2 regions of the Aneurinibacillus baijiui genome follow, and region 2 is predicted to be linked to the other one. Evidence: riboswitches for the same ligand, from Rfam matches in the RefSeq annotation. Region 2 holds a riboswitch; the other holds the start of a gene.
The links. Region 2 has a riboswitch for glycine ahead of gcvT (glycine cleavage system aminomethyltransferase GcvT). Riboswitches for the same ligand answer to the same signal wherever they lie in the genome.
Positions count from the first base shown of each region.

Region 1 (16,535 bases), on a different contig from region 2:
CAAACTAACTTTTCTGATAAATTAAAAATATACTAAATCGCTATGCGGTTACAGGCGTAGCGTCTACCAGTCGATGAGGTGACAGGCGAATGAATTCCGCACTGCTTCAGCACGATAATCTCTTTAAACGAAGGGTTACGCAGCTCTACAACAGCATCAATCAAGAGATGTATGGAGTAGGGGTGCGGAAGCAGCAAATCGACGTGCTGGAAGATAAAATTGTAATTTATGGCGAACATAAAAGAGTACAGGGGTTAACCATCCTTAAAGGAAGGTTTGACGATCTGACAATTCATGTGGACGCCGCCTTGATCCGGGAGTTTAAGACCCGACTCAAGGAGCAAATCGAGAAAGATTTCGGTTTGAAAATCCGTACTGTTTTAAAAGACTATGATCCTGAAACTGAGTTAGCCGTGACGGTCATTTATCTGGACCGACAATAAATAAACAGAACGTTTTCAATAGCCGGGGCTGGGGTGCCAGGGTGGCATGCTACCTCCTGCAGCGTGACAATTGAAGACGGCCGCTAGCGTTTTCGTTTACGGAAACATAGAAGCCGTAGGAATAGAAGAACTCTTTCTATTCCTACGGCTTTTTTTATTCTCTTAAAGGAGGTGAGGCCCACGTAGGAATTCCGTAGTACGACAACCTGTTTTCATCAACAGTAGAGTAAAGAGGCTGTACGCAGCAGAGATGGCGCGGCATTCTCCTCTTTTCTCCCTGTTTGATAAAGATACAAAAACGAAGGGAGCAAACAAAATGGATTTGATTTTAAAAAACGCGAATATTCCCCAGGGGGACAGACAGGTCCTGACGAACATTCTAGTCGAAAACGGAACGATCATGGGCTTTGTCCCTTCCATCAACGGTCTACAGGCCAAAAACGTGATCGATTTGGAAGGGAAACTGGTTGTGCCAGGGTGTATCGATCCGCACACCCACTTCATGGATCCGGGTTTTACCCACCGTGAAACGTTCGCTACGGGTACGATGTCGGCGGCGGCAGGCGGATTAACATTGATTATTGATATGCCGTGCTGCAGCAAGCCTTCTGTACGCAGTGAAGAAAGCTTCTATGCCAAAATCGATCCGATCAAGGATAAGGCATACATTGATTACTGCTTCTGGGGGGGCATGACAGGCGAAGACGTACGTGAAGGCCTGCTGGATAATGTATGGGGCCAGGTGGAAGCGGGGGTTGTCGCATTCAAGTCCTACATGACCCCATCGGTTCCGACCTTCCCGAAAGTATCGGATGCGGAACTTTTGGAGATCTTCTACAAGGTGGCAGAGACGGGGCTTCCGGTCGGTGTACATGCGGAAAACTATGATATTTGCAGCTTCTACACAGAGAAGCTTAAAAAAGAAGGACGAATGGATGGTCCGGCATGGGCGGAAGCGCGTAAGTCGCTGGCGGAAAAGGTAGCCATTGAATTGATCATCAGCTACGCGGAAGAAACCGGCGCTCGCGCTCATATCGTGCATATGAGCACGAAAGAAGGGGCGGAGCTGATTCGCAAGGCGAAGGAGCGTGGGGTAAAAGTTACCTCCGAAACATGCCCGCACTACCTGATGCTGAATGCGCAGGATTCCATGACAAAACACGGCACGTACGCTAAAATCGCTCCGCCGCTGCGCGGTGTCGAGGACAATGAGGTCCATTGGCAGGCGCTTGCAGATGGCACGATTGACTTTGTCGGAACCGATCATGCTCCATATGAGATTGCGACGGAAAAAGCAGCAGCCGATTCGGACATCTGGAACAGCTTCCCGGGCATTCCGGGCGTGGAAACGATGGTGCCGATTCTGGTAAGTGAGGGCTTGAACAAGGGAAGATTGTCGCTGTCCCGCTTCGTGGAAGTGACCAGCCGCAACGCCGCCATCCATTACGGCATTTATCCGAAGAAAGGTGCGATAGAGATCGGCAGCGACGCCGACTTCACCATCATCGATCTGGAGAAGGAGCATGTCATTAACCAGGAAGAAACATTCTCGATGGCTAAATACAATCCACTTCACGATATTAAGCTCAAAGGTATGCCGGTGATGACGATCGTGCGCGGAAATGTTGTTTATGAAGACGGAAAAGGCATCGTAGGCCAGGAAGGATACGGTCAATTCGTAAAACGTCAGAGCACACAGCACCTTGATGCTGTCATTAACCTGACCAAGTCCAACGAGAGTCGGGCAGTGCAGCAAAATACACAAAAGAAAGAAAGCGTTCAGCTATAAGCCGTATCTAAATTTTTTAACCAGGGGGAATGAGTTCAATGCTGCGAGGAGATAAACACGCGATTGTTATTATTGATATGCTAAATGACTTTATCGGGCCAAAAGCGCCGCTGCGCTGCGAAGCGGGAGAAGAGATCGTTCCGAACATCCAGCGCCTGATCGAGTTTGCCCATGAAAACAATATCCAGGTCATCCACGTACAGGAGTGGCACCGCAAAAATGACGCGGACTTCCGCGTTCGCCCGGTTCATGCGGTTCGCGGAACATGGGGAGCGGACTTCATACCGGAGCTGCGTCCGGAAGAGGATAAAGGCGATTATGTGGTGCAAAAGCGCCGCCACAGCGCATTCTCTTATACGGATATGGACCTGTTCCTCCGCGAAGAAAAGATTGACACTGTCGTGCTGACCGGCGTCTGGACAAATGTATGCGTGCGCAGCACCGGATCGGATGCTCTCTATCACGGCTATAATGTCGTATGCATCAGCGACGGCACAGCCTCCCAGGACAACAGCATGCACGAGTCGGGATTACGTGACATCGGTATTTTCGGTCAGGTATGCTCCACCGATGAATACATCGAACAAATGCAGCAAAAGCTTGCTGATCAAGAAACAAACGTTTCGGTATAAAAAGCAGATTGTCATACAGCTGCATAGAGAGGACGCGTTCACATGAGACTGATCGTGGGAATTACCGGTGCGAGCGGTTCTCTCTACGCCTATAGCTTGGTTCGCGCGCTGCATCATTTACAGGTAGAAACGTATGTTATCGCTACGGAAATGGGGAGAAAAGTCATGAAGTTCGAGTGCGGCATCGACACAGATGTGCTGAAAGAGTATGCGACCGTACTCGATAATAGCGACCTTTTCTCCGCCATTGCCAGCGGTTCTGTAAAGACGGACGGCATGGTGATTGTTCCATGCTCGATGAATTCGCTAGGCGCGATTGCAAACGGCGTAGGAGATACGTTAATGAGCCGGGCAGCCAGTGTTGTTATGAAAGAGCAGCGGAAATTAATTGTAGTTCCGCGGGAAGCGCCTCTTCACCTTATCCATCTCGAGAACATGGTAAAGCTCAGCAAGGCCGGTGCTATGATTATGCCCGCCGCTCCAGGATTTTACCATCGTCCAAAAGAGGTCTGGGAGCTTGTCAATTTCATTGTCGCACGCATTCTTGATGCGTTCGATATTGAGCATGACCTGATGGCAAGGTGGAGAGAGACGCCTCTCACACAATAAATGACGGAGTAGATGCCAAGTATGAACACCTCCATCCGAAAACTTATCGATCATTGGGATCGTACAAAGCAGCTCATTCACATTCAAAAAGAGGTAGATCCGCTTTATGAGCTGGGGGCTGTTATTAATGCCTGGGAAGGAAAGCAGCCCGTTTATTTTGAGAAGGTAAAGGGGTACAGCACCCCGATGGTAGCCGGCCTGGGTGGAGATCGTACCACGATGGCGGACTCGATGGGGATTACGCCGGATCAGCTGGTGCCGAAGCTAATTGATGCGATTGTCAATCCGATTCCTACGACAAAGATGTCGGTAGGTCCGGTCCATGACAATGTGGCGCTCGGTGAATTTTCTATTGATGAATTTTTTCCGGTTCCGACCTACCATGCCAAAGATGCAGGTCCGTATTTCGTTTCCGGTGTCATGGTCGTCAAGGATCCATCCGGTATCAAACGGTATACCTCCATCCGGCGCATGCAGTATCTTGGCGGCAATCGCTGCGCGATCTGTATCACGTCCCCGGAGCTAAACCAGCAGTACCAAGCGCTTGAGGATCGAAACCAGCCGCTTGAAGTAGCGGTCATGTTCGGTGTCGTACCAGCGGTTGTCTTAAGCTCGCAAATCAGTACCCATCTGTATCATGCGGATAAGCTTGATGTTGCAGGTGCGCTGCTTGGCACATCGCTTCCGGTAGTGCAGTGTAAAACCGTAGACATAGACGTGCTTGCCGACGCGGAAATCGTACTAGAAGGCAGAATTTTACCGCATGAGCGCTATCCTGAAGGTCCGTTTGGCGAAGTGGGCGGATACTACGGTGTAGTGGAAGAAAATCCGGTGATGGAATTTACGGCCATTACATACCAGAATCATCCGATTGCACAGACGATTTTCCCTTCAAGCTTTGAAGAACGGATTCCGATGTCCATCGTGCGTGAAGCTAATCTTCTTAATGCGGTGCGCCAGACGGTACCTAACGTGCTTGCCGTACATGTTACCGCTACAGCGGTCGCGCGGCTTCATGCCATCATTCAGATTGAAAAGAAAACAGAAGGCGACGCCAAGCAGGCGCTGCTGGCCGCCTTTTCAAGTGATAAAGATTTGAAGCTTGCCATCGTTGTCAACGAGGACATCGATATATTTGACCCGGCGGATGTAGAATGGGCCATCGGCACGCGCATGCAGGCTGATCTTGATGTATTTATCGTTCCTGGCGCGAAGGGATCTCCCCTAGAGCCATCGCATAATTTACGAGGAGTTACAGCGAAAATGGGGATGGATGCCACGTATCCGTTGTCAGAGAAAGAACGCTTCATACGTACTTCCATTCCGGTTCCCTCCTCTTTCAATATACAAGATTACCTCTAACCCTGGGAGTGAATAAGCAATGGAAGCAATCGGCTTACTTGAAACAAGAGGTCTGGTGCCGGCCGTCGCTTCGCTAGACACGATGGCTAAAGCAGCCCATACTCGCCTGGTTGATATGAAAGTGGTGGGCTCCGGATTGGTTTGCGTCATTATTGAAGGGAACGTCAGTGCGGTAAAGTCAGCCATTGAGGCAGGCAAAGCCATGTATGACGGAAGCGATAAGCTTATTTCATACAATGTAATTCCACGCCCGCATGGAGACCTGAGCAGGATGCTATAAGTCAGAGGAGGTGAGATGAGTTGGCTGACATGATGAAGAGCATTATTGAGGAAGTGCTTCACAAAGGCAGAAAGCGCGAACGGGTGCAGGGAAATGAGCAGCCTGCTTCGGCAGCAGGAAGCACGGGACAGTCGGTTTCTCTTCTGAATCTGTATCGTCCCAACTATCAAAAGCAAAAGCAGCAAAGCCGCCTTGGCAGTTTTGCCCCTGATTCTTCTGTGCGTTCTGCGAACAACGGGGTTCGCAGCGCGGCACCGACCGCTGCCATCAGGGAAGCAGGCGATTTCAAAGAAGATCAAATGTCTGCGCTGCAGCGGCTTGCCATTTCGCAAGTTGCCCAGCGCCATTCAGGACGGTTGGACGGAGCTTCTGCCGCTGAAGCCCCTCAGCTTATCGGAAAAACAAAAGAAGGAGAATACATTTGGTTTTATCCTGCGGGTGCTTCCCGTACAGATGAACGGCTGAGCATGCAGGATCAAGGTGGGATGTCGGCCGGAGTGATTACAAGAGGACAGGGAGGAAGCGGTCTGCTGTTTTTGTTGGACGACTGGCGAGCGTCCCTGCCGGATGTAACGTGTGAAGTGCTTCCGGAAGCTGTGCTGCTATTCGCAGAGAACAAAGCCGGACTTCGGCACATGCTGGAGACGGCCTACCGCGACTTGAACAGGCGAAGGATTCAGGGAAGCAAAATGTATCAGGCAGCGCAGCCGTCTTCCTGGCTCAAACAACAGCTGAATCTATCCCATGGCCCGAGTGTGGTTCTATGGGAAGGCGTTTCCTATTTTAATAGTGTGGCTCTTATTGAACGCTGCTTTGCAAACAACCCTGCTCTCGCACTCTCGTATGAGATAAGAGAGGATGAGCTTTTGCTCTCGGGGGAACCCGCGTTCATTGATAGCGCCATGCAGCAGATCAAGCAGGACATGGAACAATTGCTAGTGTAAGAGGGGGAGAAATATGGCGCTATACGCACTGGGTCTGATTGAAACGGAGGGCTATGCCACCGCAGTTTCCGCCGCTGATGCTGCGTTAAAGGCAGCAAGTGTGGAGCTTTTAGGCGTAGAACGGGTGATCGGGGTCAAAGGGACGCTCGGTGTGACCATTCAGTTAGGCGGTGATGTGGGAGCGGTTCGTTCCGCTGTGGAAGCTGGAAAAATGGAGGCGGAAAAAGTGGGCAATGTTATTGCGACACATGTAATTGCGCGCACACATCAAGAAGTAAATGATAAGATTCTGCCCCTGTTCTCTCTGGCAGCACCGAAAAAAGAAGAGCAGAAAAACGAGCTGGCCTCCATCCCGGAAGCAGAAAAAGCGGCGCCAAAGGATGCTGCTTTTGAAAAAAAACGTACCGGCAAAGCGTCCTCAAAAAAAGAGGATGCGGTGGAGCCACCGGGCAGGATTGAAAGCAAAACAGATACGATCAATGACAGCACCAAGATGGAATAATTGAGTGAAAAATTTATGATGGGAGACATGATCATGGGCGAAGCATTAGGATTGGTGGAAACAAAAGGATTGGTTGGTGCGGTGGAAGCAGCGGATGCGATGGTAAAGGCGGCAAACGTGGAGATCTGCGGGTATGAAAAAATCGGCTTCGGTCTTGTCACGGTGATGGTGCGCGGGGATGTAGGCGCGGTCAAAGCAGCCACAGATGCAGGCGCGAGCGCAGCCAGCCGTGTCGGAGAGCTGGTATCCGTTCATGTGATCCCAAGACCGCACAGCGAAGTGGAGCGCGCTCTGCTTGATAGAAAAGGAGAGTAAAAATGAATGAAGCAGGAACGTATGCAAAGCGTTCTCTTGGAGAACGTTTTGCTCTCACTGCTTTACCGTAACAAAACCGAAGAGTTAGAGCGTCTCCATCCCGGTGTTCTGACTCTTCTTTCGTACAGCATGGTGGGCACAAAGGAAGGAATCCGGTGTCTGCAGGAGGTTAGAGAGGCGCGAGTCCGGGTACGCATGATTGTGGATGATCAGGTGCTGGAGCAGCGTTCGATTCCAGCACTGGCGAGAGAAACAGCGATAGACGACATCACGAGGGTCAGTGAGTGGAGACAGAAGCACGCAGCCTATTCCTATCTCTTGATTCCGGTACTTCCTGCCTCCCTTGTTAAGAAAATTCTGGATTTTGATGAGGAGCACCTGTTTTCCCGTTTAATTCTGGAAGCGTTGTATCAGGGAAAGAAGGTCGGCGCGGTGGCGGCAGGTGCTGATCCATATCAGCCGGCCTGGGCGCAGCGCGGATATGACCGCATGTCGCCGCTCCTTAAATCAGAAATGAAGTCCCGGCTGCAGAAGCTGCGTGGATATGGGATTGAATTGCTGCAGGCCGGCGAGGTGGCCGGATGGCTGAAGCGGACGGAGCAAAAGCAGCGGCAGGCGCCCGTCATTGCGCGTCAGGAAGTAGAAGAAGCGCACCGTGCGCGTCAGGATGTTATCCGTACATCTTCCCATGCGATTGTCACACCGCTGGCAAGGGATCTTGCCCGGGAGTATGGCATCGAAATCCTTACATGATGAGAGGGAAAGCGCATGAACATTGGTCTGGTGATCGGCCGCATTACGTCCACCAAAAAAGATGAACAGTTAACCGGCACAAAGCTGCTGATTACGCATCCGATGGATTTGGACGGGGAGCTGGCGGGACAGCCGATCGTTACCGTGGATACGGTGGGAGCGGGCATTGGCGAGAGAGTCATTTATGTGACAGGGAGCATGGCGTCAAGAGCAGTCCGCAACAATCAGGCTCCAATCGATGCAGCCATCGTTGGAATTATTGATAATATGGAGATTGATCGCGGAGGTTGAATATGAGCATACGTACAAAGACATTGAAACAGGTCATGCAGTGGCGGCAGCTGATTGATACGTTACTTGATGAAAATCAATATGCGGACATTGTTCTGCGAAACGGTTATTTCGTCAATGTAATTACCCGTGAGATTTATAATGCGGACGTAGCAATCAAAGGGGAGCACATTCTGATGGTCGGTGATGCGTCCAGGTTGATTGGGCCTGCGACCGTAATTGAAGAGATGACAGGCAAGTTTATTGCCCCCGGATTTATCGACTCGCATATGCACTTTGAGAGTGCGATGCTTACCGTTACCGAATTCTCTCGTCTCTCCATCCCGACCGGCACGACCACGCTGATTGCCGACCCGCATGAGATTGGCAACGTGCTGGGTGTTGTCGGTATGAAGGCGATGATTGATGAAGCAAAAACACTGCCTAATCGCGTGCTGTATACGGTCCCCTGCTTAACGCCGGATGTGCCGGGGCTTGAAACGGCGGGCTATGATGTGAATTCAAAGGACATGGAAGAATTGCTGAGCGATCCGTATGTGCAGGGAATCGGCGAGATTCAGGGCTTCGCAAACGTGCGGCCGGTATTCAAGCATGCCCCGGAGATCATTACCGATCAGCTTGCATCGGTTGCCTTTGCCAAAAGCATCGGAAAGACGGTCGAAGGAAATTGTCCGGGCCTTTATGGAGAGGATTTAGCCGCACACATTATTAGCGGCGGCGCTCACGTGTCCTGTCATGAAACGACCGGCAAGGAAGAGATGATCGAAAAGCTGCGTTACGGCATCACCGTATTTATGCGCGAAGGCTCTTCGCAGCGCAATATGGCGGAATGCATTCGGGCTATTACGGAAGAAGGAATGGATTCACGTCGTGCCGTGCTCGTATCGGATGATATGGTGCCGGAGGATCTGCTCAAATATGGTCATATGAACGATATTGTGCGGCGGACGATTGCCCAGGGAGTCGATCCGGTAGAGGCGATTCAGATGGCGACCATCAATCCGGCGACACACTTTGGCTTCCAGCATATTGGGGTTCTTGCTCCGGGGAAAATAGCAGATATTGCTGTGATCAGTGACCTAACGCAGATGACGATTGACCAGGTGTACATCAGCGGAAAAAAGGTGGCCGAGAAGGGCAGCCTCACTATCGATATGCCGAGATATACGTATCCGGATACCGTAAAAAACTCAATCAAACGCAAGCCGCTGAAAATTGGGGACCTGTATATCCAGGCGTCCGGCAGACAGGCGCGTGTGCGAGCGCTTGAAGTTATCGCCGATCAAAATTTGACCGGGAAAAAGGAATTTTCGCTTCAGGTGCAGGAAGGCGTAGTGCAGCCGTGCCTGCAGCAGGATGTTCTGCCAATCTTTGTTGTCGAGCGCCATGGCCGTACCCTGAATATCGGCAAAACGTTTGCGCACGGCTTTAAGATCAAGGAGGGAGCGATCGCTGAGAGCGTCGCACATGATACGCACAACATTATCGCATGCGGTACGAATTATGAGGACATTCTGACCGCGATCAATCGGGTTATTGCAATGGATGGCGGGATCGCCATGATTAAGGACGGCAAAGTGGTCGGTGACCTTCCGCTGCGTGTGGGAGGATTGATGACCGATGAGCTGAGCGGTGAAGAGATGAGCGAGAAGATCGCCGAGCTGCACCGCCTGGCGAAAGAAGAGCTGGGATGCGGCATTCATGTTCCGTTCATGCATCTATCCTTCGTATCCCTCGTAACAAGTCCGGAATGGAAGATCACCGACATGGGATTGGTTGAGGTGGATACATACACGGTCATTCCGACTGTGATCGCATAGGGGGGATGAAGATGGGATTTCGACTTGTTGACTTAACACAGGAAATTTATCATGGAATGCCGGTATTTCCTCTGCATCCAAAAACGATGGTCTACCGGCATATCACCCATGAAGAATCGAAAAAGCAGATCGGTTTTGAATTTGCGACCAATACGCTGATTATTAACGAACACGGCCCAACGCACAGCGATGCGATTTATGAATATGATCCGAGCGGTCCGACCATTGATGAAATGCCGATGGAATATTTTTATGGGCCTGCCGTATGCCTCGATGTTTCCCATGTCTCCAAAGATGACTATATTGAGCCGCAGGATCTGGAGAAAGCGGTATCGAAGCATTCGCTTCAGATCGATCAAGGCGATATCGTATTGCTGTATACGGGCCATTTTAACCGGTCATACGGCACGGACGAGTGGCTGACGCGCCATGCGGGTCTGAGCTACAGGGCTGCAGAATGGCTGGCAAAACGGGGGGTGGTAAATATCGGGATTGATGCGCCTGCCATCGATCATCCGAAGGATACGAAATACTCGGGTCATTTGATCTGCCGCGAATATCAAATGACGAATACAGAGAATTTATGCAACCTTGATAAAGTCGCGGGCAAGCGCTTTTTGTACTTTGGTCTGCCGCTGAAAATTCGCAAAGGAACAGGATCTCCAATCCGCGCTGTGGCTCTATTCATGGACTAGGAGGGAACGACAATGAATCGTATGCAAACACAAACATCAGGCGATCTGTATGTGAAAGAAGAAGTAATCATTCCGCCGTATGATGGGCGCAGCGTGCTCGTCCGTCAGGGAGAAGAGCTGGTCATTATTGATATGGAGGGCAAGCAGGTTGGCGACTTCGTCTGCTTTCACACATCCGATCATGATGAACACGTTTCGCCTGTGCATATGCGCGCCTCGCTGAGCAGCATCCGTTTAAAAGAAGGAGACTACTTATACAGCAATAAGCGCAGACCGTTAATGCAGATGGTCAAAGATACGGTAGGCAGGCATGATTTCTTTTTTCCGGCCTGTGATTACTGGCGCTATAAAATCGACTTCGATGATGAGAACCATCCGAACTGCCATGACAATTTAAAAAAAGCGATGGCAGCATTCGGCGTGGACCGTCCTGTCCCCGATCCGATTAACTGGTTTATGAACAATCAGCTGGATGAAAATTGGGACTATATAATTGAAGAGCCGCGCTCAAAGCCGGGTGATTATGTGCAGCTGAAGGCGATGGAGGATGTCATCGTTGCTGTCTCCACGTGCTCGCAGGATATGGCGCCTGTGAACGGCTTTAAAGTTACCTCGCTAAAGCTTCAGGTACTGGGAAGGAGATAGGATATGCCTGTTTCGTTTTTACAAGAATTGCTCCGGGTCAATACATCCAATCCGCCCGGAAATGAACATGAGATCAGCAGAATGCTGGCCGCGCGCTGCGAAAGCAGAGGATTGCGCGGAAGCGTGACGATGGTGGATGGAAACCGGAGCAATTTTGAGCTTCGCCTACAGGGGACAGGTGCGAAGGGAAAAACACTTATGTTCTGCGGCCATATCGACACGGTATCACCGGGAAAACAGCCGTGGACGTACGAGCCGTATAGCGGCGAGCTGGTAGGGGATCGTCTATACGGCCGCGGAGCCTCTGATATGAAGAGCGGGCTGGCTGCCATGCTGCTTGCTATCGAGGAGCTGCATACGGAAGGGGTAAAGCTTAATGGAGATCTGGTTTTTTTGGCTACCGCCGGAGAAGAGGTGGACAGCTGCGGGGCGCGTCATTATCAGGATGTGATGGGCATGCAGGACATCGATGCGATCGTCATTGGTGAGCCGACGAACGAGAAGGTTGTCATCGGTCATAAAGGCGCGCTCTGGCTGGAAATCAAAACGTACGGCAAAACTGCACACGGATCGATGCCGGATCAGGGAATCAATGCCATCGATTACATGACTCATGTGATCCGACTCATTAAATCATTCAAGTTGGAGTGGCGCATCGAACAGGCACCGCTTGGATCGAGCAGTATGGCGGTTACCCAAATCGGCGGCGGTATCCAAACGAATGTCATTCCGGATCAGTGCTTCATTCACGTAGATATTCGCAGCATTCCTCCCCAATCCCATGACGCTCTCATTCGCGAGCTGAATGCCAAGCTTGACGAGCTTGCTGCCAGCCTTCCGTCGTTTCGAGCTGAGTGCAGTGTTGTGTTGAATCGTACACCTGTTCTAACAAGTCCTCATGCTTCGCTCATTCAGACCGCTCTCTCGCTAAAAGGGCTTGCGGAGAGCGAATGTGCCGGGGTCTCGTATTATACGGATGCTTCTGTGCTGAACCCGCACAGCAAAATTCCAACGCTAATTTATGGACCGGGTGATGAGAAGCTCGCGCATCAGCCGGATGAATGGGTGGCTGTACCTGCTTATCTGCGTTCTATTGCATTTTATAAAGAACTTGCCATCCGCTTTCTTAATGGAAAGAATGAAACTGCCGCACCGATAAAGCAAGCACAAACAAAATAGTCCTGCCGATATGCCCTCAGGATCTGAAAACCGTGAGCACAGCGCGCACGTCAGATCCATACCTTTCAAATTTGGGGAGGAATTCTCTATGGGAGAAGGATTGAATATCTGGAAAGTAGGAACGCTCGGTTTTCAGCATGTACTGGCCATGTATGCGGGTGCAGTGGTTGTACCGCTTATTGTCGGACCGGCGATCGGCATGACCCCAGAGCAAATTGCTTATTTGATTTCGATTGATTTGTTTACATGCGGTGTCGCTTCTTTGCTGCAGGTGATCGGTGGAAAATACTTTGGCATCCGGCTGCCCATCCTCATGGGATGTGCCTTCCAGGCAGTCGGACCGATGATCGCCATCGGACAGATGCAGGGCATCACCGCCATCTACGGAGCGATTATTGCGGCCGGTGTTATCATTGCCATTCTGGCACAGTTTATGGACAAAATCATCCGTTTTTTCCCTCCCGTCGTCACCGGCTCGGTCGTGATTATTATCGGTACTTCATTGATTGGCGCAGCCATGGGCAACATTACAGGGCAGCCGGATACGCCGGGCTATGCCAGCCTTACCAACCTTATACTGGCCGGCATTACGCTGTTCTCTATTGTGCTGATGAACCGTTTCTTTACCGGATATATGAAAACGATTTCGGTGCTGCTGTCTCTTATTATCGGTACGGTCATCGCGTATTTTATGGGCTTGGTAAGCTTCTCTGCTGTAAAGGAAGCCTCGTGGTTCCATATGGTTGAGCCGTTCCGCTTTGGTATGCCGACCTTTCATTTTGCTGCGATTGTAAGCATGGTCTTGGTCGGGATCGTAAGCATGATTGAATCCACCGGTGTCTTTTTTGCCCTGGCTGAAGTATGCGACAAAAAGATTGACGGAAAAGATTTAAAACGCGGCCTTCGGGCAGAAGGATTGGCACAGGTTGTAGGCGGTATTTTTCAGGCATTCCCCTACACAACCTATTCACAAAATGTCGGTCTCATTGCGCTCACCGGTGTGAAAAAGAAACGGGTGGTGGTAGCTGCCTGCTTTATCATTATGTTTCTCGGCCTGCTGCCCAAAGTCGCTGCGCTGACCACGATCATTCCGAATGCGGTATTAGGAGGAGCAATGATCCCGATGTTCGGCATGGTGATGGCATCGGGGGTTCGCCAGCTTATGACCGTAAACTTTCACAAGGTAGAAAATATGCTTGTTGTAGCAACATCGGTGGGCCTCGGCTTGGGCGTATCGATTGCGCCGGTCGTGTTCTCGAACCTTCCGGAAAGCATCCGCTTGATTGTAGAAAGCGGTATCGTTACGGGCAGTTTTGCGGCCATTCTGCTTAACCTCATACTGAATGGTGTCGGCAAGGAAAGCATGGAGGAGACGATTGAAGCATTGAAGTCCGAGCATTCCATTGAATCCGTCTCGTAAAGGCTAAGGCGATTGAACACTTGCAATCGAATGATACAAATATAAAAAATATTTTAAATATTATTGTATTTACCTTTCCTATATAGTACCATGTGGATAGTGACAGCACATCAACTATATAACGGCGAATGACTGTTGTGGGAGAGACCGAATAAACCATTCGGCACCGAAGGAGCAACTTCTAAAAAATCCGTAGAAGATAAACTCTCAGGTAAAGCGAACCACAATAGGACGCACCTCTGGAGAGAGCGATCAGCCACCCAAGGGGAATGTTCCGCCTACGCGGAAATAATCTCTCAGGTAAAAGGACAGAGGAAAGGTAGAATCATCTCTATCTTTCTTTTGTCCTTTTTTGTTATGCAAAAAAGAAAGATAGAACACACATGATGAAAGGAGACGGGGTAGAAATGGCATTACATGAGCACGATACGGAAATTTACGAGGCCATTGAGAAGGAGCGAAAGCGGCAGCACAGCACACTGGAGCTGATTGCTTCAGAGAACTTTGTAAGTGAAGAGGTTATGGCGGCGATGGGTTCGGTGATGACCAACAAATACGCGGAAGGCTATCCCGGAAAGCGCTACTACGGGGGTTGTGAATTCGTCGATGCAGCAGAGAGGCTGGCGATCGAGAGGCTCAAGCAGCTATTTGGAGCCGAGTATGCGAATGTGCAGCCGCATTCAGGAGCGCAGGCCAACATGGCGGTCTTCTTTTCACTGCTGCAGCCGGGCGATACGATCATGGGCATGAATCTCTCACATGGCGGTCATTTAACGCATGGAAGCCCTGTAAGCATCTCAGGGAAATGGTTCAATGTGGTAGCGTACGGTGTACGAGAGGACTCCCACCTGATTGATTACGATGAATTGGAGACGATTGCGCTGCGTGAAAAGCCGAAGCTCATGATCGCTGGGGCGAGCGCCTATGCACGCATCATTGATTTTGCGCGCTTCCGCGCCATTGCCGACAAAGTGGGCGCCTACTTTATGGTGGATATGGCTCATATCGCCGGTCTCGTGGCGGCAGGGCTGCATCCGTCCCCGGTGCCGCATGCGCATGTTGTAACGAGCACGACCCATAAAACACTGCGTGGACCGCGCGGCGGCATCATTCTCACAAACGATGAAGAGATTGCCAAGGGCATAAACAAAGCTATTTTTCCTGGTATTCAGGGAGGCCCACTTATGCATGTAATTGCGGCCAAGGCGGTCGCATTTAAAGAGGCGCTTGATCCGCGCTTTACGCAGTATGCGCAGCAGGTAGTAAAAAATGCGGGAGCATTAGCAGACACGCTGCTTGCAGAAGGGGCGGCACTCGTGTCCGGCGGAACAGACAATCACCTTGTCCTGCTGGATGTGCGGCCGTGGGGGTTAACCGGAAAAGAAGCGGAAGCCCTTCTTGAAGAAGCCCATATTACGGTGAATAAGAACACCATTCCATTCGATACGGCAAGTCCGTTTGTTACCAGCGGCATTCGCATCGGTACGCCAGCCGTTACTACACGCGGCATGGATGAGCACGATATGGCCGCCGTTGGCCGGGCGATTGCGCTCGTCCTGAAAAGTAAAGGCAGCGAGGAAGCCATTGCGCAGGCGCGCCAAATCGTCGCCGACCTCTGTGAAGCGAATCCGCTGTACGAACAAGTATCCGTTAAATAAAGGCAGCAGGAGGAAGAACATATGGCATACAGCAGCTGTTTCGATATTATCGGTCCCATTATGGTGGGTCCGTCTAGCTCACATACGGCAGGGGTTGTGCTGATCGGCAAATTCGTGCACGACCTGCTGCACGGCCCACCGACCCGGGCGGAGGTCACCTTCTACGGCTCTTTCGCTGAGACGTATCGCGGGCATGGAACAGACAAAGCGATTGTAGGCGGCCTGCTTGGACTGGACACACATGATACACAAATCCGCTCTGCGCTTGATCTAGCGAAGGAGAAGAACATAGACATTCGCTTTCAAATGGAAGAGGACTGCCCCTACTATGACCATCCGAACACGGTCATCGTTACGGCACAAAAGGATGACAGAGCCTTTCAAGTGGGCGGTGTATCCATTGGCGGCGGCACATCGAAGATTTTTTCCATTGATGGGGAAGCGCTTGATGTGCTGCTGGATTCTTCCTATACGTAGCAGGATACGGATGCATGAAGATATAACGGAAGGGAGGGAGCAGGATGGCGGTTCAAACGATTGAAGAGCTGGTAGAGCACTGTGAGCGTATGAATGAGGGTCTTGCTGATTGGATGCTTGCATTAGAGGCGGAAACATCCGGTCAGCCAAAAGAGGCGATCATCCACAAAATGAAAGAGCGTCTAATCAAAATGAAAGAGGCGGTTGACGCTGGCGTGTCCGATGCTTCTTCTGCGCCCAGCGGGATTTCCGGTGGCGATGCATACCGGCTGGGTGTATACAAGGAACAGGGACAGTATGTATCAGGCAGTCTGATTACAGATGCGATGCGGTTCGCGTTTGCCACATCGGAAACCAATGCGCGCATGGGTGTCATTGTCGCCACGCCGACAGCTGGTTCGGCAGGCATTCTTCCTGGCTGCTTGTTCTCCTTATATGAAAATGCCAATCTTTCATTTGAAAAGCTAGTCATGGGACTGTTTACGGCGAGCGCCATCGGCTATATCATCGCCAACCGCTCCTTTATATCGGGGGCTGCGGGCGGCTGCCAGGCGGAAGTAGGATCGGCTACAGCGATGGCTGCTGCGGCCATCGTTGAGCTTCGCGGCGGTACCCCGCATCAGGCGGTTCATGCGGCAGCGGTCGCTCTCAAATCCATGCTGGGCCTCGTATGCGATCCGGTTGCCGGGCTGGTGGAAGTGCCGTGCATCAAGCGCAATGT
Region 1 covers NZ_JBFTXJ020000001.1:18,414-34,948, forward strand. Annotated here, with positions in the region: gene AB3351_RS00100 (Na-translocating system protein MpsC family protein) at 90-443, shown strand; gene AB3351_RS00105 (dihydroorotase) at 760-2,232, shown strand; gene AB3351_RS00110 (cysteine hydrolase family protein) at 2,271-2,864, shown strand; gene AB3351_RS00115 (UbiX family flavin prenyltransferase) at 2,907-3,473, shown strand; gene AB3351_RS00120 (UbiD family decarboxylase) at 3,495-4,835, shown strand; gene AB3351_RS00125 (BMC domain-containing protein) at 4,855-5,115, shown strand; gene AB3351_RS00130 (hypothetical protein) at 5,136-6,059, shown strand; gene AB3351_RS00135 (BMC domain-containing protein) at 6,073-6,561, shown strand; gene AB3351_RS00140 (BMC domain-containing protein) at 6,592-6,876, shown strand; gene AB3351_RS00145 (hypothetical protein) at 6,883-7,629, shown strand; gene AB3351_RS00150 (EutN/CcmL family microcompartment protein) at 7,645-7,920, shown strand; gene ade (adenine deaminase) at 7,923-9,740, shown strand; gene AB3351_RS00160 (cyclase family protein) at 9,752-10,435, shown strand; gene AB3351_RS00165 (DUF1989 domain-containing protein) at 10,448-11,080, shown strand; gene AB3351_RS00170 (M20 family metallopeptidase) at 11,084-12,259, shown strand; gene AB3351_RS00175 (nucleobase:cation symporter-2 family protein) at 12,348-13,679, shown strand; glycine riboswitch at 13,808-13,913, shown strand; gene glyA (serine hydroxymethyltransferase) at 14,087-15,337, shown strand; gene AB3351_RS00185 (serine dehydratase beta chain) at 15,359-15,814, shown strand; gene sdaAA (L-serine ammonia-lyase, iron-sulfur-dependent, subunit alpha) at 15,859-16,535, shown strand, end outside.
Region 1: it holds a riboswitch for glycine, as region 2 does, so the genes downstream of both, glyA (serine hydroxymethyltransferase) here and gcvT (glycine cleavage system aminomethyltransferase GcvT) in region 2, are expected to answer to the same signal.

Region 2 (16,535 bases):
GGATGGATGTATGAGCGTCATGGCCGCAAGCATGCATGATCCCTGGATGCTGTGAACGAAAGCTGTGGCCGGTTTCCTCCATAATCGGAAGCGCATCCATATCCGCGCGAATCGCGATGGTTGGACCGGTGCCAGAAGATAGCGTACCGACAACTGCGGTAGGATAACCTACACCGATTTCGATTTCGATCCCGGGCATCGTCCGCAGAACGTCCACTACGAATTGGGATGTCTGGAATTCCTGATAGCTTATCTCCGGGTTTGCATGGATACTGCGCCGCCAATGAATAAGTTGTCCAAAAAGCGCTTCCGATCTTTCCACTATTGACTCATGTTGGGTTGCCATTGTTTCACCTCGTAAGCCCATTTGACCGGATGACGACGCTCGCCACCCGGTCATGTTTTTTATTTACTTTTCGATTGTTGGTGCCAGCTGCATTTGTGCAGCCATGTGTTCGAACGCCTGCTCCAAATCGGCAAGTAAATCTTCCGTATCTTCAATCCCTACTGATAAACGAACCAATCCTTCAGGAATCCCCATCGCTTCGCGCTCTTCCGGTGTACACTCAACATGGCTTGTTGTACGAGCAGGACCATATGTGCTCTCTACTGCGCCCAGGTTTGCCGCTCGGTTTGCAAACTGCAGCTGCGGCAGGAGGTGTCTTACAGCATCCATGCCACCTTTTATTGCAAAGCTCAGCATCCCGCCAAAGCCTCGCATTTGCTTTTTGGCAATGTCATGGTTCACATGTGTTTCTAGTCCTGGATAATATACCGCTTCGACGAATTCTTGTTCCTGCAAATATTGAGCAATTTTCATCGCGCTCGCTTCCTGCTGGCGAACACGCAGCTTTAAGGTCTTCATTCCTCTTAGGATGAGATAAGCCGCCCAAGGGTCCATCGTAGCCCCGTTAATTTCACGGTAGTGATAGATTTTCTTCACCAACTCTTCTGAGCCGCATACTACTCCGCCGAGCGCATCCGCATGCCCGCCCAAGAATTTCGTTGCGCTGTGCAGAACGAGGTCAGCACCGAGTGCTAATGGATTTTGATTGATTGGTGTTGCAAACGTATTGTCTACAACAACAAGCGCACCTGCTGCATGACCGGCCTTCGCCATACGCTCAATGTCCGTAATCTTTACCGTCGGATTCGTCGGGGTCTCGAGGTAGAGGATTTTGCAGCCCTTCGCTACTTCAGCTTCTATCGCCTCGTGGTCACCCGTCGTGCACAGCACAACCTCAATCCCCATGAGCGGCAGGAATTCTGTAAAAATCTTATTGGTTCCACCATACGTATCTTTAATAGAAACAACACGGTCACCCGGACGCAAGAACGTATACAGCGTATTGCTGATGGCTGCCATTCCGGTAGAGAAGCTTGTGGCAGCTTCTGCATTTTCAAGAATTTTCATTTTATCTTCAAATGCCTGTACCGTCGGGTTGGTGTTGCGTCCATAAATATGCCCCTTCTTTTTTTCTGTGGCCACATCATACCACTCATCCATATCGGTATAGCCGTACGCTACGCTCACAACAACAGGTACCTGCGTTGCTCCATGAACAAGATAGTCTTCTTCTCCGGCCCATACACTTTTTGTTCCAACGTTTGCTCTCTCAAAATTTTTTGTCATACCAATCGCCCCTCTTCGTTTTCTAATTGAATTCCAAGCCCTTTTGCTACCAGTTCACTGTAGGCAAACCGCGCGATTACAGTATCCTGTACACCGGTTCCCGTTAAATCACAAATCGTAATCTGTTCCTCATTCGTTCGCCCTGCCATCCGGCCTGCAGTTAACTCCCCGATCTCAACAATATCGCTCTCCTTGGACAATATTCCCTGCGCTACCCCATGATGCAGCTCTCCCAATCGGAAGCACTGTGCTTTCACATCGCATGCCAGCAGATCGGCACGCTCTAGCACATGTACGTCCAATTCCTGCTTATGCTCAGCATCAGAACCCATCGCTGTAATATGCAGGCCAGGGTGCAGCCACTCCGGTTTGATGATCGGAGTTTTGGATGGTGTGGTCGTAACCACCATCTGGCTTTCTTTGACGACCGCCTCCGCACTAGAGGCCGCGCTCACTTTGACACCTAGTTCTTCCTCCATCTCGATGACATAGCGTTCGACACGCTCCGGCGTAGGCCCGTACACGAGCACGCGGTTGAAATCACGCACCTGCTGTAATGCCCGGATCTGATAGCGCGCCTGTGCGCCGGCTCCGATCACACCTACCGTATCCAATTCCTGCTTGGCAAGATATTTCGCTGCTACGGCTCCTGCTGCGGCCGTCCGTATATCCGTTAAGTATCCATTGTCCAGTAAAAGTGAGAGCGGAATGCCCGTTTCCGCGCTGATGACGATCATCATGCCGCTTAAGCTGGGCAGGCCCTTTTGATAATTGTTAAAAAAACCGGATGACATCTTAAGTGCAAACGTATCAAGCCCTTGAATATACGCTGTCTTGACATCAACTTCCCCGTTATGCTCCGGAATATCTACCCGGAGAATCGGAGGCATGGTCGCCCTCCCCAAAGCCAACTGGGTAAAGCCGTCCTCGACAATAGATATCGCTTCCTTATTCATTTGTACGCTGGCACGTATTTCATTTTCACGAAAAATGATCACCTTATGTTCACCCCTTTACCCGATGAATGATTCGGGAGCTGTTGTTTCTGTTGTCTTTACAATCAGTTCTCTCGGAACATCTGCAAATACTTCACAGCCCGTCTCCGTCACCCGAAACGATTCACTGATCTCCACGCCGCAGTCATCAAGCCAAATGCCAGGAATCATATGAAAGGTCATGTTCGGCTGCAAGATGGTCATATCCCCCGGGCGAAGACTTGCGGTATGCTCACCCCAATCGGGCGGATAGTTAAGACCCATGGAATATCCGATGCGAGAATCTTTTGCAAAACCGCTTTTTGCAATCGAATGCCTCCAGGCTAACTCGACTTCTTCACAGGTTACGCCGGGCCGAACGGCGGCGAGCGCAGTGTTAAGCCCTTCGGCCACCACACTTGCCAAGTCCTGCAGCATGCCCGAAGCCTCTCCGATTACCACCGTTCTTGCCAATGGAGCATGATAGCGCCTATAGCAGCCGGCCAGCTCCAAAATCACGGGTTCACCCCTCTTATAGCGTTCATCGGTCCAGGTTAAATGGGGGGTCGATGTTTTTTTCCCGGCGGGCAGTAGCGGAACAATAGCGGGGTAATCACCGCCATACTGCTCAGTTCCGCTGATTTGAGCATGATAGATATTTGCCACCACGTCGCACTCTCTCACGCCTTCTTCAATGGACTCAACCCCTGTAAGCATTGCACGTTCAACAATTTTTGCTGCTTTTTTGATATACGCAATTTCTTGTTCCGACTTTATGATCCGCACCCAATTAACGAGTGCTGTCGCATCCTTGAATGCGGCATTCGGCAATCCTTTTTTTAGGCTTTCATAACATTGAGCGGTAAAATAATAGGTGTCCATCTCTACACCAATCGTCCGGCTCCCCTGTCCGATTTCTTTCAAAATATCGGAAACAAAGTCCATCGGATGCTTGACTGCCGATTGAACATAATCATCTGTATAGGAAATGATGTTGTCGTGCCGAAGCCATGTCGTTACCTTGGCTGCATTCGCATCCTGGCCTCTGCCAATCCAAAACGGCTGCTCCTCGTCAACTATGACAATGAGCATTTGATGAACATAAAAGGACCAGCCATCATAACCGGAAAGATAATGTATATTGGCAGGATCTGTGACAAGCAAGACATCGATTCCTTTTTCGCTCATTTTCTGCTTCGTTTTGTAAAGCCTCTCACCATATTCGGTAACTGTAAATGATGACATAGCAGCGCTCCTTCTCAGCCGATTGAACTCCTGACTTAGCAAAATGTTCTTAAAATTTGGTATAGTGAAATAGTAATTAATTTTTATGTAGATAACATCTGCAAAATTGTATGAAATTTTTTCGAAAACTATAGTCAATTTATCTAATTGACGCTCCCTTATGCCTTTTATATAATGCACCTATTCTAATCATTGCATTATTCTATAGGAGGCTCGCGATGCATTACGCACAATCTCACTCTTTACCAAAAGTAACAGAAGTGACAATTCGGGACATCTGGCAAGCCAGAAAGCGAATTTCTTCCATCGTCAAACAAACCCCTATTATCTATTCGCATCACCTCTCGCAGCTAACAGGTTCGGCTATTTATTTGAAGCTGGAAAATCTTCATGATATTGGTGCATTTAAAGTCAGAGGTGCTGCCAATAAAATTCTCAGTCTGACTCCTGAGGAACGCGAACGGGGCGTAACCACATTCTCTACCGGAAATCATGGGCAAGCTGTAGCCTTTGTAGCGCAGCAGCTTGGAGTTAAGGCGGTTGTATGTGTCTCGAACAGGGTTCCAAAAGCGAAAATTGATGCCATTCAGCGTTGGGGAGCAACAATTGAGATTACCGGAGATAGTCAGGATGCGGCAGGAGAACATTGCGATCGGCTGCAAAAAGAGCAGGGATTGACTGTCATTAAGCCGTTTGATGACCCTGAGGTGATCGCCGGGCAAGGAACAATGGGACTAGAGATCGCTAGAGAGGTTCCTGAGGTCGATATGGTGATTGGGGGATTATCGGGCGGCGGCATGCACTCTGGATTAGGATTGGCTATGAAGTCGATCGACCCTGCCATTCAGGTTGTCGGCGTTTCTATGGAGCACGGGGCGGTCATGTATGAGAGTATAAAAGCAGGAAAACCAGTGGTTCTAGGAGAGAAGGATACGCTTGCCGACAGTCTTCTTGGCGGCATCGGTTTGGATAATGCGTATACGTTTGAGATGGTAAAAAAGTATGTGGATCAATCACTTCTTGTTTCAGAAGAGGCAATTGCTGAAGGAATGGCCTATATGTTAAAACATCATCACATGGTGATTGAAGGAGCCGCGGCAGTTGGAATCGGTGCTCTTCTGCGCCAAAAGATTGTAAAGCCCGGCAAATGTATCGTCATCATCATAAGCGGGTGCAATGTAAACCTTGATGCACATATACAAGCAGTCATGCCATTTATCAATAAAGTATAATAACGTTGTATGATGATATGAATTGCAAACTATACTTTATCCACCTAGGAGTTTTTCATGAACTTTACTGTAAAGGATGTAATGAATCTTGAGATTATGAAGCCTGGCCGCGTGTTAACAGCTCCATCGGCAATGTCTAAACGGCCTGTGGAATCCGTATCTGTTATCGAGATACCCGTTGAGAATTTCATCCTCAAAAATGAATTGGTATTGACTACGGCTATAGGATGCAGCGAGGATATACATGTGTTCAAACACTTCGTCCAGGACATCGTAGAATCGGGAGCTGCAGCGTTGGCTATTGCTACCGGACGCCATGTAATAAGTATCCCAGAGGAAATAACAGCCTATGCTGAGGAACAGCGCTTTCCGATCATTGAGATTCCCTGGGAGATTCGGTTTTCCGATATTACACATACTCTTCTAAGCCACCTCAATCACTGGCAGCAGACAACCCTGCAGCGCTCAGAGGAGCTGCAGAAGCAACTCCTTAATCTTTTTCTTCATGATGCCTCACTCTCTGATGCCACAGAATTAATCAGCCAAACGATTGGCAGTCCGGTCCTTATTGTAGATAAGAACGGCCATATTAAAGGATCGAGCCAGCAGGCAAGTAGCTTGGCAAAGAAATGGGAAGAGCAGGCTAAGACATATCTTACCTCACATATACCAAACGCGGTGCGTTACACCGAGGAGAGTATTAATTGGGTGCATTTTGTAGACGATGCCATTGTCCAACTTGAGATTAAAACAGCTAATAAGGTTCATGGATATCTGCTGCTTGCTCTCTCATCCACTTATTCGCTGCAAACTTTTCAGGAAAATGAAGAAGAATATATCTTGGAGCGGGCAATCACAATAGCTGCTCTATGGTTTCAGCGAGAGCATGCCATTCTAGAGACAGAGTTTCGTCTAAAGGATGATTTCATATGGAGTCTGGCAAAGGGTGAGATCGACTCCTGGGATACAGCCATATCCCGCGCCAAATCCTTGAATTATAATGTAATGCGCCCCTATGTCTGCATTCTGGGAGCACCTGAAAACTTGGAGTCCCTTTTCCAGCAGAACAATTCGATGCAGCTCTCTTACGAGCAGTGGACACAGACGATCGTACACTCCATTGAGGAGCAATTAATCAGTGCCGGGGAAGCTATGCAGCGACTCACAATGACTACGTATCACCAGGATCGATTTATCATTTTTCTAGAAATCTCGATGGATAATATAAATGAAATCGTTACAGCCTACCTTGATCGGGTAGATGACAGGCTGAACGAGCTTGCACCTGGTCTTCTCATATCATGGGGAATCGGAGAAAACCATGCAGGCGAGCGGACATTTATGGAAAGCTTCAATGACGCACGAATCGCATTAGAAGTGGGAACCCGCCAGAAAGGTCCCGGTTATCGCAGCACATACGCCAATACAGAGATTTACCGTGCGTTATCAAGCTTAGCAGATAATACTAAGATGCAGGAGATAACCCTATCTACAATTGGCGCACTCATCGATTACGATCAGCAAAGAGGACTTGATCTTATCCATACGCTCAACACGTATATACGCAATCAGGGAAATGTCAGTCAAACTGCGCGCGTCCTCAGCTTGCATAGACAGTCCCTGCTCTATCGCCTTCGTAAAATCGAGTCGCTTACGCAACGCTCGCTGGTCGATCCTGATGATTTGTTTTTATTGGATTTAAGCAGTAGACTCTGGACAACAGGACTGCTTGCAGCCACGATGAATTCATCGTCTTACGAATAAGTAAAAGAGGCCAAAACGGCCTCTTTTACTTATTCATTTTTATACATGTCGTTTGCCTCATCCAGCACAGCCTCATACCTGTCTCGCAGCGGCGATTCCAGGCTGGGGCCGATATAATGTCCGTCCAGATCAGCAAGCGCCAGCCCTTCGATATCCTCTACGTATCCGACTGATTCATCCGCCTCAATATACATATCATCATAATCAAGCTTGGATGGATCAAAGAAGTCGGACGGGCTGTCCGATGTACCGTATCGTGATACATCCTGCCACGCATCCTCCGCATCATACAATGTCGCATCCGCTTCGTCATACTCAAATTGACCGTACGCCGGAGCAAGTATGTCTTCTTCTGCCGGACGCCGCTTTGACACAAACCGTTCATCCGCATGCTCCATACAGCGTGTCGTTGTCGGAAGAGCTGCCAAGCGTTCAGTCGGAATCGGCGCGCGGCACACTTCACATATCCCGTACACGCCGCGATCAATCGCTTCAAGCGCACGCGTAATGTCACGCATCTCTTCTTCCTCATGTTCATAAAGAGCCAGATCCTTTTCACGTTCAAACATCTCGCTTGCCAAATCGGCCGGATGGTTATCATAGTTGGACAGCTCACTGACTGATTCCTGCATCGCGGCCTGACTCATTCCATAGGCATCGCTCTTTTGAAGGCGCTCTTGCAGATCCTGCTGCTGCTTGGTCAACAGCGAACGATAATGAGAAAGCTCTTGATTCGTAAGCATCTCTGAGCATCCCTTTCTTTCTATCCCAGATTATAAACCACCCTCTGTATAGCGGCGGCGCTATGCATAGTATCTGCATGACCTGATCAAAAGATGTTGGGGATTGAAGGAAGAAAAAGAAAAGGAGAGGCGGCTCATCCGCTCTCCCCTTATATCTATTCTTATTCCATTGCCTCTGGTTTTGTATAGCGCAGCACCGGTTTTCTAGCTGCTAATACTTCATCCAGACGGCTGACTACAGTATGATGCGGCGCTTCCTGCACCAGTTCTGGTGTCTGTTCCGCCTCTTGTGCAATTTGAATCATGACGTCGATGAACTCATCAAGTGTCTCCTTCGACTCTGTTTCGGTTGGCTCAATCATCAGACATTCCTCTACAATAAGCGGGAAATACGTCGTCGGCGGATGATAACCAAAGTCAAGTAAACGCTTAGCAATGTCTAACGTACGAACGCCCTGTTTCTTCTGCCGCTTCCCTGATAGAACAAATTCATGCTTACATACCGTATCAAACGGCAGATCATAATGTTCAGCCAGCTTGCGCATCATGTAATTGGCGTTTAATACCGCATATTCGGAGACGAGGCGCAATCCCTCCGGCCCCATCGTACGGATATACGTATAGGCACGTACATTGATCCCAAAGTTCCCGTAGTATGCTTTCACGCGGCCAATCGACTGCGGACGGTCAAAATCAAGACGATAAACGTCTCCTTCTTTTACAACCATCGGCTTCGGCAAAAACGGTACTAAATCTTTCTTCACTCCTACCGGACCGGAGCCCGGGCCACCGCCGCCGTGCGGTGTTGTAAAGGTCTTATGCAAATTTAAGTGTACAACATCAAAGCCCATATCACCCGGACGCGCTTTGCCAAGAATCGCATTGGCATTGGCTCCATCATAATACAGCAGCCCGCCAGCTTCATGAACGATCTGTGCGATTTCTACAATGCTCTTCTCGAACAAACCAAGCGTATTCGGATTGGTCAGCATAAGCGCTGCCGTGTCTGCTCCAACCACCTGTCGAAGCGCCTTTACATCAACAAACCCATTCTCATCCGATGCTACCGTTACGGTCTCAAATCCTGCCACACTTGCAGAAGCCGGATTCGTCCCATGGGCGGAGTCCGGTACGATCACTTTCGTGCGTTGCTCCCCGCGGCTTTCGTGATATGCACGAATCATCATCAGCCCGGTCCACTCGCCCTGAGCACCGGCGGCGGATTGCAGTGTGACCGCGTCCATACCGGTAATGGCTGCCAAGTCTTCCTGCAGTTCATACATTAGCTGCAGTGCACCCTGCACCGTCTCTTCTGGCTGGTACGGGTGAATGCGTGCAAATCCAGGATAACGTGCCACATCTTCGTTAATCTTCGGATTGTATTTCATCGTACATGAACCAAGCGGATAGAAGCCGGAATCAACTCCGTGATTGCGCTTGGACAGCTCCGTATAATGACGCATAAGTTGAAGTTCGGAAACCTCCGGCAGCTCTGCCGGTGTTTGACGTAAATACTCACTCGGAATTACCGCCGTAACGTCCACTTCCGGCACATCACAGTGCGGAAGCGAGTAGCCTACGCGACCCGGTTTGCTCATTTCGAAAATGAGCTCTTTTTCTTTGTTCTGTTCCTGAACCTTCGGCATCGTGTTAAGCATGGTGCGCTCCCTCCAATCCTTTCACTAATCGGTCGATCTCTTCTTTTGTACGCAGCTCTGTCACAGCCAGCAGCATATGCCCTGCAAGCTCGGGATAATCACGTCCAAGATCAAAGCCGCCGATAATTCCATTCTGGAGAAGCGCTCGATTAATGTCACCTATTGGCCGTGACGCCTTAATCACAAATTCATTAAATACCGGGGTATCATATGTCACTTCGTAGCCGTTAAGTTTGGCGATTTGCTGCTTCGCATACTGCGTCTTCTGTACGTTGAGCAGCGCCATTTCCTGCACACCTTGCTTACCGAGCGATGTCATCGCCACCGCTGCGGCCAATGCATTTAACGCCTGGTTGGAGCAGATGTTGGATGTCGCTTTTTCACGTCGGATATGCTGCTCACGCGCCTGAAGCGTTAGCACAAAGCCCCGACGCCCTTCTTCATCCTTCGTCTGCCCCACAATGCGCCCTGGAATCTGACGCATCAGTTCTTTTTTCACTGCAAAATAGCCGCAGTGCGGGCCGCCAAAAGCCATCGGAATCCCAAACGGCTGTGCGTCTCCTACAACAACATCAGCACCGAATGCGCCCGGCGGTGTAAGAATGCCTAAAGAAAGCGGATTTGCACTCACGACGAGCAGACCCTTATGCTGGTGTGCGATCTTCTCAATTTCGTTGAGCGGCTCGACCGCACCAAAGAAGTTCGGATATTGGACAAGAACAGAAGCCGTTGTCTCATCCACTGCGGCCGCAAGAGCCTCCATATCTGTGATTCCGTTTTTGCAGCCAATCTCGACAATCTCTAAGCCCTGTCCCTTGGCATAGGTTTGCAGAATCGAGCGCGCTTCTGGGTGCACACCGCGTGATACCACAACTTTTTTGCGCTTCGTCTTTGCTGCTGTCATTGCCGCAGCCTCCGCTAATGCGGTAGCTCCGTCATACATAGACGAGTTGGCGACATCCATTCCGGTTAATTCGCAGATCATCGTCTGAAACTCAAAAATCGCCTGCAGCTCACCCTGACTGATCTCTGGCTGATACGGTGTATAAGCGGTATAAAATTCAGAGCGGGAGATGACATGATTTACCACGCTTGGAATGTAGTGATCATACGTGCCTGCACCTAAGAAGCAGGCATAATCAAGCGCGTTGACGTTTTTTCCCGCCATTCGCCCCATATGTTTGGTCAGCTCTGTTTCCGGGATTGCTTCAGGAATCTCAAGCTCCCCCTTAAAACGAATCGACTCTGGAATATCTGCGAACAGCTCTGCAATGTTGGTGATACCGAGATCGGCCAGCATCTCCTGGCGATCCGCCTCAGTCATTGGAAGATAACGATATTTTACGGTCACGCTTTATTCCTCCTCCTTGCTGTATGCTTCATACTGCTCGGCTGTCATCAATGCATCCAGCTCTGCGGGATCAGAGAGGGCAATAACAACCATCCAGCCAGCATCATATGCATCCCCGTTAATTGTCTCCGGTGCATCTTCGAGCGCCTGGTTTACCTCCACCACTTCCCCACTTACCGGTGAGTAAATATCGGACACAGCTTTCACGGATTCAACAGTACCCATGCTTTCATCTACCTTTACGACAGCGCCTTCCTCCGGCAGTTCAATAAATACGATATCCCCGAGCTGATTTTGAGCAAAGTGCGTAATGCCGACACGTACACGCCCACCGTCAAGCACTTCCACCCATTCATGTTCCTTGCTGTATCTATACTCCATCTGCAATTGACTCATCTTGTCTTCTCCCCCAATTTCGTTCCTTACTGTGTCATTGTTTATGCTTTCGGGCGCTTATAAAAAGGCGTCGGTACAACTTTTGCCTTGACACGCTTCCCTCTGATTTCTACGTCCAGTTCTGTACCCGGCTCACTATGCTCACGCTTCACAAGAGCAAGACCCACGCTTTTCTTAAGCGTCGGCGACTGTGTACCTGTTGTCACCTCACCTACTTGCTCATCGCCTGCATATACGGCATAATGCGTGCGCGGAATGCCGCGTTCGATCATTTCTAGGCCGACCAGCTTGCGCGGGATGCCATTTTCCTTCTGTGCTTTGAGTGCCTCCTGCCCGATGAACGGTACCGGCTTATCAACCTTCACCGCAAATCCCAATCCAGCCTCAAGCGGACTGATATCCTTACTTAATTCCTGGCCATACAGCGGCAGACGCGCTTCAAAGCGAAGCGTATCACGCGCACCCAATCCACACGGCAGCACATCCTCCCCACCGGCTTCAAGGATTTTTTTCCATAGCACAGGTGCATCTTCCGCTTTTATATAAATTTCAAATCCATCTTCACCAGTGTAGCCCGTGCGCGAGACCAGTCCAGCCACGCCTGAGAAATTCACATTCTGTTCGAAATGAAAGAAGCGAATCGCAGATACATCCGTGTCCGTCAGCTTCTGTGCCACCGTTTCAGCAAGCGGCCCCTGCAAAGCCAGCAGAGCTATTTCATCCGATATATTGCGTAGAGTCATCTCGCCTTCCGCATGCTTCTTCATCCATTCATAGTCTTTATCGATATTAGAAGCATTAACAACGAGCAGATATTCATTATCCCCACATTTATAAACCAACAGATCATCAATCGTGCCGCCGTCTGGATAACACATAATCGTATACTGTGCCTGACCGATCGTCAGCTTCGATGCATCGTTTGTCGTTATTTTCTGTATAAAAGCAAGCGCGTCTTTCCCTTTTACCTCTATTTCACCCATGTGTGAAACGTCGAATAAACCGGCCTTTGTACGCACCGCCTCATGTTCTTTTTGGATGCTTGAGAACTGAACAGGCAAATCCCAACCGCCAAAATCAATCGTTTTGGCTCCATACTCTGCATACAGTGGATACAAAGGCGTTTGTTGCAATACAGTCATTCATCCAACCTCCCGTAAACATTCTCATTTTTCACAAAAAAAGGACAGGGATAGGGCGTCTTCCCTATCTCTGTCCTTTGTACCTGAGAGCTACCCAGACCAAGCTGCGCAACGGCAGCGTCCTATTCCGGTTTCCCCTTTGGTGGCTCGTCATGCGAGCTCTCTCCAGAGTTGCGTCCCACAGAAGTACTTTTGCCTGAGAGATTGAAAGGTATTCTTGCTCCTTCGGCGACGTGCTTCGCACGTTCTCTCCCTCTGCTTTCATCCGCACGATATTATATTATTGTTAAAAGTCAAACATATCATTCGCTTCTATCGTACCATGAATCAGAAAAATTGCAATGCATTCATCACTTTTTTATTAACGAAAATTAATCAAAACATAATATTGTTTGTCTTTTACGAATATAACACGAATAAAAATCACATTTCAATCAAATATAAACAAAAAACCGAACATTATTAACAAAAATCAGCTTTCCTACATAAAAAACGGAGCAAACATCTCTGCCCACTCCGCTGCTTCTTTTATTTTCTATTTTGTTTTGGTTCCCATACACATGTATATATCGGATCGACCTTGGTCAGTACAATACAATCATCTTCCACAGCGATCTCAATGGTTCCATACCCGAGAATCTCTTGAATCTCCGGCGGCAGCACTAGATTCCCATGTTCGTCAATCTGACCAAGCAGCGGCTTTTTTTCCATGCTATATATGCCCTCCTTACGGCCCGGCTACAAACAACCGTACCTTTATATCCGTCTTTTTCATTATTTCATCTCTTGTTTTATGATTCAATACCTAAAGAAAAGTACGCCTTTTTATATGGTTCAAAGGAATCATTTTCGTATAAAAAAGAGAAGAACACAAGAAAATTTCCAGATAACCTCTTATTATAAAAGAAGATATAAAATTTTCACCTCAGTTTAGAAGGGAGTACAAGAACATGCTATCGAATTGTTCTGTGTGCGGCAAGGTCTTTATGAAAGTCTCTAAATCGGTCTGTCCAGACTGTGCACGCAAGGAGCTAGACACCGTTAAACGTATTCGCGACTATTTGAAACCAAAGGAAAGACGGAATGCTCCCCTTGCTCAGATTTCGCAGGACCTTGATATCTCGCTTCGCTATATCGAATATTTGATTCGCGAAAAGTATTTTGACCTCACACGCTATCCGAATCTACAATATCCGTGCAAAAGCTGCAACACTCTCATTACGCTAGGAGAATACTGCAGTTCATGTGCAGCAAATCTGCGTAAAAAACTAAACAGCGCAGGCGAAGACATAGAGAAATCCGCAGAAGATGGTCGAGATGCGAACGGACAATTCTACAAGTCGCGCCTATAATCGAGTTCTTCTGCTACTCAATTAGATATACAGTACATTTCATAATTCCCCTCCCTTCCGGCATACATATGTACAAGTTAGCAATGTACTCTAAATACGTATGTTCCGGATGTGAGACAATGAAACAAAACATGATCGAATGGAGAACATGGCATAATTTTTTGATCCTTTTTTTACTGTATATGAATCTTGTACTTTCGTTCGGGCTCCTATACTGTGTGCTTGAATGGATGGGTCTTGGATTTATTCTCGATCATTATGCTTCTCCTGCGCATCAAAGCCAGTGGTATGACCGGATTACACGTTCATTTTACTTCAGCGCGGTGACCCTACTTTCAGTCGGATACGGAGATTTAAGTCCATTCGGTGCCGCCAGGGGGGTCGCTATGCTTGAAGCGATGATCGGCTATGTCCTGCCGGCTGCGCTGGTTATCCGGTATGCCGCATTCCCCAGCTCAAAGCCGCCCACACATACCTCTTGAAAAGAGGGAGGAATCCTCCTTCTTTTTTTATGTACAGCCATGCAAAAAGTGCGCACCGCACACGCGGTCCGCACTTTTCGTAGAACCGAACACACAATCGAGACATTCGGCTCCTGATGGCCATATATACGCATAGTGAATGTCTCATCGTATCTTCGGTATTGGCGTGTATTCACACACCTTATGCAAGCTCCAAACGCGGGTTGAGGCTGATAACGCTTCATCGCTGCATTATTCTTTCAATCCCATTTTTATGTTTGAAGCTTACGATATACTTTCCCACTCTACTTCTACTTGAAACACAAAAGATAATTTTTTACATAGATTCTTTTTTTTCTGGGCATTCTATCGATATAGACCATGTTCGCATGCTGGCCTAACGGCTAGGAACGGAAAAGAAAGAAGGTGGCTTTGGCATGATGGACATCCCCATTACATTTCAAAGGGATTGGCTTGAAGGCTTTAAAACAAGAGTGCAGGAAGATGGACCGTGGCACCATCGCGAGTTATATCGATTGGCCTGGGAAGCTGAAGGTGCCTGCGCGGTAGGTGATTTCAATGAATTACAGTGTCTTAGACACCTACCTCACCTTACCCCGCTTCCTCATCAAATCGAGACCGCCCAAACAGTCATTTGCGAAATGCACGGACGCGCACTGCTCGCTGATGAAGTAGGTCTTGGTAAGACAATTGAAGCTGGACTGATTCTTAAAGAATATATGGTACGCGGCCTTGTCAAAAAGGTATTGATCCTTGTGCCTGCCTCTCTTGTTGTACAATGGGTGCGGGAGTTGACAAGCAAATTTTCTATTCCGGCAATAGCACAGCGAAAAGAATATATGTGGACACAATATGATGTGGTCGTAGCCTCTATTGATACAGCCAAACGTCCTCCGCATCGTGATATCGTCCTTGCTCAACCGTATGATCTCGTTATTGTTGATGAGGCGCATAAGCTCAAAAATAAACAGACCAAAAACTATCAATTCATTCAGGAGCTGAAGAAAAAGTACTGTTTATTGCTCACCGCTACCCCTATTCAAAACGAGCTCGATGAGCTGTATAACCTTATTACATTGCTGAAGCCAGGGCATTTAGGTCAATCCGCACAATTCCAGGAAAGCTATGTACAGGGCAGACGTCAAGTAAAAAACAATGAAACATTAAAGAATGAATTAAAAAAAATAATGGTGCGCAACCGACGCGCCGACGGCAAAGTCGAATTCACTGCACGACATGTCATTACAGTACCTGTGGAGCTGTCATCTGAAGAGAAGACATTATATGAACAAATCACCCGTTTTGTCCAGGAGCAGTATCACGATGAAGAGGGTGGATATAAAAACCCGCTCGCCCTTATTACGCTGCAGCGAGAGATTTGCAGCAGCAGGGATGCCGCATTCATGACGCTGGTAAATATGTATAACCGCGCCGCGGAATCTTCGCCCGTACGGCAGCATATTCTTGCACTGATCGAGACGCTAAAGCAGGTTACAACACATCAGAAGGCAGAGAAAGTTATCGACATTATTAAAAAGTCTGATGATAAAGTGATTATTTTTACCGAATACCGTGCGACACAAGAATATCTGCAGCGTATGCTAGCGCAACACGGAGTTACCTCTGTCTTGTTTCGCGGCGGCTTTAAACGCAGCAAAAAGGATTGGATGAGCCAGCTATTCGAGCACCGCGCACAGGCGCTGATCGCTACCGAAGCCGGGGGAGAAGGAATCAACCTGCAATTCTGCAATCGGTTGATTAACTATGATATGCCATGGAATCCGATGCGGGTAGAGCAGCGAATCGGTCGTGTGCACCGTCTCGGTCAGACTCGGGACGTCTATATCTATAATCTGGCAACACGCGGCACCATCGAAGAAAAAATTTTGCATCTGCTCTATGAAAAGATCAATCTATTCGAGATGGTGATTGGGGAATTGGATACGATCATTGATCGTCTGCATCTTAACAAGTCGCTTGAGAAAAATGTCATCGATATTCTCTTATCCTCAAAAAGCGAAGGAGAACTCGCCATTAAAATGGACAACTTAAGTCAGGTAATCCAGGCAGTGCGTCAGGATACTGAAGCCATCATACCTGCCGAAGAATCGCTGGAAGGAGCCATACTTCCATGAATCAGATGCAGGTTCGTTCGTTCCTTGAACGTTATTTTGCCGCACATCAGGCACGGTATGAAGAAGTACATCCTGCTTACTTTAAAGTGGAACTGCCGACAGAAGTCGATAAAGATTTGGGGAATCGCCCATTCTACTGGACGTATGTAGAAAAACTAAACTTAGAACCACAGCCGATGTGCATGACACTTGTATTTGACCGCGCCGCATTGCCCGATGGTGTACACGGGGAAGATATTATGTTCGGCTCTCCGCGTCTGCAGCAATTTTTCACCTCGGCACGCCGCCATGGACGTTACATCCGGCTGTATGAGCATGCAAATGCGCAAGCCGCTCCCGACGTACAGGCGGCGCTTACACCCTGGCTTGGTATTAATTACAAAATCTCATTTATTTGCGATCGTAAAAAAGACTATCTCCTCTCACTT
Region 2 covers NZ_JBFTXJ020000010.1:111,832-128,366, reverse strand. Annotated here, with positions in the region: gene AB3351_RS17530 (M20 metallopeptidase family protein) at 1-346, opposite strand, end outside; gene AB3351_RS17525 (cystathionine gamma-synthase family protein) at 410-1,633, opposite strand; gene AB3351_RS17520 (cyclodeaminase) at 1,630-2,631, opposite strand; gene AB3351_RS17515 (M24 family metallopeptidase) at 2,647-3,852, opposite strand; gene eutB (hydroxyectoine utilization dehydratase EutB) at 4,071-5,084, shown strand; gene AB3351_RS17505 (PucR family transcriptional regulator) at 5,142-6,848, shown strand; gene AB3351_RS17500 (TraR/DksA C4-type zinc finger protein) at 6,878-7,591, opposite strand; gene gcvPB (aminomethyl-transferring glycine dehydrogenase subunit GcvPB) at 7,753-9,249, opposite strand; gene gcvPA (aminomethyl-transferring glycine dehydrogenase subunit GcvPA) at 9,242-10,600, opposite strand; gene gcvH (glycine cleavage system protein GcvH) at 10,604-10,996, opposite strand; gene gcvT (glycine cleavage system aminomethyltransferase GcvT) at 11,038-12,138, opposite strand; glycine riboswitch at 12,207-12,309, opposite strand; glycine riboswitch at 12,313-12,403, opposite strand; gene AB3351_RS17475 (hypothetical protein) at 12,667-12,849, opposite strand; gene AB3351_RS17470 (hypothetical protein) at 13,089-13,490, shown strand; gene AB3351_RS17465 (ion channel) at 13,610-13,972, shown strand; gene AB3351_RS17460 (DEAD/DEAH box helicase) at 14,389-16,107, shown strand; gene AB3351_RS17455 (YqhG family protein) at 16,104-16,535, shown strand, end outside.